2 regions of the Sphingomonas carotinifaciens genome follow, and region 1 is predicted to be linked to the other one. Evidence: riboswitches for the same ligand, from Rfam matches in the RefSeq annotation. Region 1 holds a riboswitch; the other holds the start of a gene.

Region 1 (3,193 bases):
GCACGTCGACGAACACGATATCGCCCAGCGCACCCTGCGCATAGTCGCTGATCCCGACGATGCCGGTCTCGCCGTCGACGTCGATCCACTCATGATCCTGCGTGAAATAACGGCTCATCTTACTTGGCTCCTGCACGAACGTAGCGATGGGGGACGAAGGGCATCGCCGCGACGGTCGCGTCGTGCAGCTTGCCCCGCTGGATCAGCTTCACCGCCGTACCGGGCGCGGCCAGTTCGGCTGGAACATAGGCCATGGCGATCGGGGCACCCAGCGTCGGCGCGAACCCGCCGGAGGTGACGCGGCCGATCACCGATCCGTCCTCGGCCACCACGCTGGCCCCTTCGCGCACCGGCTGGCGGCCGGCAACGGTCAGGCCGACGCGGCGGACGGCCGCGCCGTTCTCGCGCTCGGCCAGGATACGCTGCGCCCCTGCGAAATCGGCGGCCTCGCGGCGACGCTTGGAAAGCGCAAAGCCCAGATCGGCCATCACCGGCGTCGTTTCCGGATCGAGGTCGTGGCCGTAAAGCGGCAGGCCCGCCTCAAGGCGTAGCGAGTCGCGGGCGCCAAGGCCGATCGGCTTCACCTCCGGCTCGGCGCACAGCGCATCGGCCAGCGCCGCGACCGCCTCGGCCGGCACCGAAATCTCGAATCCGTCCTCGCCGGTATAGCCCGAACGGCTGATCCACAGCGGCGTGCCGTTCCAGTCAAAGGCACCGGCGGTCATGAACACCAGCCGCTCGACACCCGGCACCAGACGCGCCAGCGCATCGACCGCCTTCGGCCCCTGCAGCGCCAGCAGCGCCTGTTCGTCGAGCAGGTTCAGCGTCGCATCGTCGGGCATCTGGTCGAGCAGATAGGCGATGTCGTCATATTTGGTCGCGCCGTTGACGACGATGTACAGTTCCTCGCCATCCTCGCCGGTGCGGCGCGTGACCATCAGGTCGTCGAGAATGCCGCCTTCTTCGTTCAGCAGCAGCGAATAGCGCATCTTCGACTCGCCCAGCCCGGTCAGGTCGCCCGGCAGCACGGTCTCCAGCGCCTGCACCACGCCTTCGCCGGTGAAGACCAGCTGGCCCATATGGCTGACGTCGAACAGGCCGGCGGACTGACGCGTCCACAGATGCTCGGCCATGATGCCTTCATACTGGATGGGCATTTCGTAGCCGGCAAAGGCGACCATGCGGCCGCCCTTTGCCCGATGCCAGCCGTCCAGCGGCAATGTCTGGATGATGTCGACGCCCTCGGGCGCGTCCTCGACGTTCAGGTCCTGCGTGTCGGTCACGGGCCGTCTCCAAAAGGGGCGATACGGCGCAGCCCCGATGGCGGCGCCCGATCCGATCCCCCTCTGTCACGGAACCTGAGAGCTTTCCCCCGGTTCTGCGACCGGAGTTACCCCTTCGGTGGCGACATGCCAATGACGGGCTGCCGCGCTTTCCAGAGTATCGATGGCCCGCGCGGTCCTTTGGCCTGAGAGATTCCGGGGTGGTTGCTCCTTCGGCGGCCTCGCACCGGCCTGAAAGGCCGAGAGGCGCTCTCCCGCGCGTACCCATGCCGGTTGCCCGACATCGACGCCGCCGCTCTGGCAACGGCGCCGATTCAAGTCAATCGCGTTTCGCCAAGAGGCTGTTTCTTTGAAAACGCGTCAAAGCACGTTTCGCCGGTGCCGGTCAGCGCGTCGCGTTGTAGCGCAACTGGTCGTCGGTAAGCTGGAAACCGACCAGCGCCTCGAACGAGGAACGCAGCACCGCCGCGCGCACCTCGGGCTGGGTCAGCGGATCGACGGCGGCATCCTCGTCGCCCGCCTTGCGCCGCCGGGTCAGCTTGTCGCGCACGTCCTGCGGAAGGGTGGCGGCGGCGCGCGACACGGTGGTCGTCGCCTGCCCGGCGACCGATCCGCGCGGCTGGCCTGCGTCGAAATGCACGTTCACCCGCCCGATCCGCTTGGCGACGACGTTGCTGCCGCCGCGCACCACGGTGATGAAATAGGGCAGCGTCACGTCACGCGCGCCATCGGTGGCGGTGCGCCGTGCATCCACCTGGAAGGTGACGGTGGTGACGATATCGTCGCCGACATCGGCGCAGGTGGAGCGGACGTTGGTCATGTTCGCCACCACGTCGATCGCGCCGGCGTCCCGCGCATTGGCGGAGGTGAACAGCGTCACGTCGCCGGTGCCGGCCGGCACGCCCACCACCGGGCAGGCGGAGCGCACCGCGGTGATGCCGCCCGAGGCGTCGATCTCCCCGGTACGGGCGCAGCCGCCAAGCACGAGCGCCAAGGCCGCAGAAACGAGGATCGATGCTTTCACGAGGGGAACGCCTAAGCTGTGGAACCGGGATGGGCCCTGATAACCGGCTTGGAGGCACGCAAGCAATGGCGTAGAGCGCTTGGCCATGACCGACACGATTTCCCAGGACACGGGCAAGCCGGCGCTGGCGCTGCTGATCGCTGCCCCGCGAGGCTTTTGCGCAGGCGTGGACCGCGCGATCCGCATCGTGGAACTCGCCATCGAGAAGCATGGCGCGCCCGTCTATGTCCGGCACGAAATCGTCCACAACAAGTTCGTGGTCGACAGCCTGAAGGCCAAGGGCGCGGTATTCGTGGAGGAGTTGCACGAGGTGCCGGACGGCGCGCACGTCGTCTTCTCCGCGCACGGGGTGCCCAAATCGGTGCCGGCCGACGCGCAAGGCCGTGGCCTCGACTATTTCGACGCGACCTGCCCGCTCGTCTCCAAGGTCCATCGTCAGGCCGAACGGCTGGTCGATCATGGCCGCCACATCGTGTTCATCGGCCATGCCGGCCATCCCGAAGTCATCGGCACCTTCGGGCAGGTGCCGCCGGGATCGATGTCGCTGATCGAGACGGTGGCAGATGCGGAGGTCTTTGCGCCTGCCGACCCAGCGAATCTCGCCTTCCTTACGCAGACGACGCTTTCGGTCGACGACACCGCCGCGGTCGTCGCGGTGCTGCAACGCCGTTTCCCGATGATCCAGGCGCCGCGTGGCGAGGATATCTGCTATGCCACCTCCAACCGGCAGGCGGCGGTAAAGGCGATCGCGGCATCCTGCGATGCGATGCTGGTGATCGGCGCACCCAATTCGTCCAACTCGGTACGCCTTGTCGAGGTCGCCGAGCGCGAGGGCACGCCCGCCATGCTGATCCAGCGCGCCAACGAGCTGGACTGGACCTTCCTC
Region 2 (3,193 bases), on a different contig from region 1:
GTTCCTTATGCGGGGCGCGAGGCGATCCGCGCGGCGCTGGAGGCGGCCGGTACGCGGTACGAATGGCATGAGGTGAACGGGCAGCACGCTTTCTTGCGCGACGAAGGGCCGCGCTACGACCCCGCGCTGTTCCTCCAGGCGATGGACTGGACGCTGGCGCTGTTCCGGCGCAACCTGTTCTGAGTGCGGCTCAGCATTCCACCACGTTCACGGCCAGCCCGCCCAGGCTGGTTTCCTTGTATTGCGAGCGCATGTCCTCGCCGGTCTGGCGCATCGTCTCGATCACCGCGTCCAGCGAGACGACATGGCTGCCATCGCCGCGCAGCGCCAGATAGGCGGCATTGATCGCCTTCACCGCGCCCATCGTGTTGCGCTCGATACACGGGATCTGGACCAGTCCGCCGATCGGATCGCAGGTCAGGCCCAGATTATGCTCCATGCCGATCTCGGCGGCATTCTCGATCTGGCGGTTGCTGCCGCCCAGCACCGCGGCCAGCGCGCCCGCCGCCATCGAACAGGCGACGCCGACCTCGCCCTGGCACCCCATTTCGGCCGCGGAGATCGAGGCGCGCTTCTTGTACAACATGCCGATCGCGGCCGCCGTGAGCAGAAAGGTACGCGCGCCCTGCGGCGTCGCGCCCGGGATCAGCGTTTCATAGAAGCGCAATACCGCGGGCAGCACCCCGGCGGCGCCATTGGTCGGCGCGGTCACCACCCGGCCGCCCGCCGCATTCTCCTCGTTGACTGCCAGCGCCCACAGGCTCACCCACTCGAACACCTCTGCCGGATTGCTGCCCGGCCGCTCGCCCGTCAGGCTCTCCGCCAGCCTGTGCGCCCGCCGCCTGACCTTCAGCCCGCCCGGCAACACGCCCTCCTGCGCGATCCCGCGATCGATACACGCGCTCATCGCGCCGCGCACCGCATCCAGAAACGCATCCGTCTCGGCAGGCGACCGCCACGCCTCCTCGTTGGCGCGGACGATATCGGCGATGCCGAGCCCGGTGGCGTCGCCGATCGCCAGCAGGTCCAGCCCGGAGGCGAAGGGGTGGCGCACCGCGACGTTGGTGGCGGCGACCGGTGCACCCTTGCGCAGGATGGCGCCGCCCCCGATCGAGAAATAGGTTTCGGCATGAACGCGGCCATCGGCGCAGGTGGCGGTGAAGGTCATGCCGTTCGGGTGTTCGGGCAGGAAGGCGCGCGGGTGAAAGACGATGGCGTCGGCCGGAAAGGCGATGGCGTGCGTACCGCCCAGCATCACCTGCCCGCCCTCCGCTATGTCGCGCAGGATCGCGGGTGCGGCATCGGGATCGAGCCGTTCCGGCTCCCATCCGGCCAGTCCCAGGATGGTTGCGGTGTCGGTGGCGTGGCCGCGCCCGGTAAGCGCCAACGACCCGTACAGGTCGCAGGTGACGCGCACCGGCGCGCTTTCGAGGCCCAGCGCCCGCTGTGCGAAGTCGAACGCCGCGCGCATCGGCCCCACCGTGTGCGAGCTGGAGGGCCCGATGCCGATGGTGAACAATTCGGCGACGCTGATCGGTCGGTGGACGTCGCGGTCGAGCGGGGTGGTGACGGGATCGGTGTGCATGCGGTCCTTTTCGCCGGCAGGTGCCGGCCATTGCATGCCCCTTCTGTCCCTTGTGCCTGAGATCGCTATCCCGTCGGCGGACGCGGGGAAAACCGCATCACTCTCCAGATGTTATGCGCCGCGTGGTCCTTCTGCCTGAGAGTTTCCGGGGCGGTTGCTCCTTCGGCGCCGGGATCGCCCCGATCTCTCCCACATCGACCCCGCCGTGGTATCCGCCCGACCGTCGGTCGGTCAATCCACCGCGGCGATCCGCTGGAAGCGCATCCGGTCGACGATCAACCCCGCGGCCGGAAAGCGCAGGCTGATGCGGTGCGCACCCCCCGCCATGGGCGTGGGGAGCGCCAGGTCGATGCGGTTCGCAAGCACCGCCTGCGCCCAGGCGGGGTCGCCGGTGTTGCGCGGCGCGGCCAGCATGACGGGCGCGGCGCCGTCCAGCGCGACCGACAGCGCCAGGGGCGCACCATCCGTATCGGGATAGGTCGGCAGCAGATCGGCCGTCATCCGCCAGCGGCCGGGCGGCAGGGTGATGCGGTAGTCAAGGGTGACGCCGGCCTGGGCCGTGACGGCGGCGCCGTTTTGGCCCAGCCCGTCGATGCGGCGCCAGCCGATCGCCGGGCCGGTGGCATCCGCCGCTTCCAGGACGGGATCGGGTGGTGTGGCGGGGGCGACGGGGCCGGTGCGCCACGGTGTGGGCGCGGGCGGTACGGCGGGAAGGATGGGCGGGGTGAGCCGATAGCGTCGCCACTGGCCGTCGGCCGGCTCCGCCGCGATGATGTGGCGCCATTTGCCGCCGGCGACATCGTGATTGTAGCGCCGGGTGAGCGCGGCGATGGCGGTATCGGCCGCAACCGCGCGCGCCGCGGCGGCCAGGGCGGCGGCGGGGGCCGTATCGCGCAACCGGTCATGCGCCTCCGCCTCGAACACGCGGACATTGGCTAGCGCCGCGGCGGTGACCGGATAGTCGATCAGTTCGAAGAAGGCATCGCGGCGATCGGGCGCGACACGGGCGGCCAGCGCGAGGACGCGGGCGGCAAGCCGGGCGAAATCGGCGAGGCGCACCTCGACCTCGGCGGGCGCAAGCGGACTGGGGCGGGACAGTTCGCCGGGAAGCCACCATTGCAGATGTTCGGGACGGCGGATGAAGTTCAGCCGGTGATGCTCGGCCAGGATCGCGGCCGCCTCCGCACCCAGGCCGGTGCCGATGCTGCGCCCGGCCCAGTCCGCGACGACCGCGTCGATCGGGTGCGCGCGGGTGCCGGCCACGTCCCAGGCGAGGCGCAGGAAATAGTCGGTGGCCAGCTCGGCAGGCTTCAGATCGCCGACATTGGCGACCCACATGGTGCGCGCCCCCCGGTCCCAGGCGCGGCCCATCTCCTCCCGGATCAGCGCGGGCGGCGTGGTGGACAGCCAGAGATAGGAGAGGGGCGCACCCAGATAGGACAGGTGGTAATATACGCCGGAGCCACCCGGACGGCGCCGCTCCGCGGCATCGGGGAAGTGGCGGATATAGCCGAAATTGTCGTCCGGCCACATCAGCGTCACATCCTCGGGCACGGCCAGCCCGCCGCGATACAGGTCCAGTACCTCCTTGTACGGGGTGAAGACCTG

What was found. A riboswitch is a leader RNA that binds a small molecule or an ion and turns the genes downstream of it on or off. The one in region 1 is predicted to bind glycine.
Region 2: another riboswitch for glycine. It lies ahead of GQR91_RS01190 (L-serine ammonia-lyase); the one in region 1 lies ahead of gcvT (glycine cleavage system aminomethyltransferase GcvT).

The regions. Positions count from the first base shown of each region.
Region 1 covers NZ_WSUT01000005.1:1,391,513-1,394,705, reverse strand. Annotated here, with positions in the region: gene gcvH (glycine cleavage system protein GcvH) at 1-118, opposite strand, end outside; gene gcvT (glycine cleavage system aminomethyltransferase GcvT) at 120-1,283, opposite strand; glycine riboswitch at 1,447-1,550, opposite strand; gene GQR91_RS08580 (hypothetical protein) at 1,669-2,307, opposite strand; gene ispH (4-hydroxy-3-methylbut-2-enyl diphosphate reductase) at 2,393-3,193, shown strand, end outside.
Region 2 covers NZ_WSUT01000001.1:285,312-288,504, reverse strand. Annotated here, with positions in the region: gene GQR91_RS01195 (dienelactone hydrolase family protein) at 1-183, shown strand, start outside; gene GQR91_RS01190 (L-serine ammonia-lyase) at 191-1,585, opposite strand; glycine riboswitch at 1,699-1,787, opposite strand; gene GQR91_RS01185 (glycosyl hydrolase 115 family protein) at 1,817-3,193, opposite strand, start outside.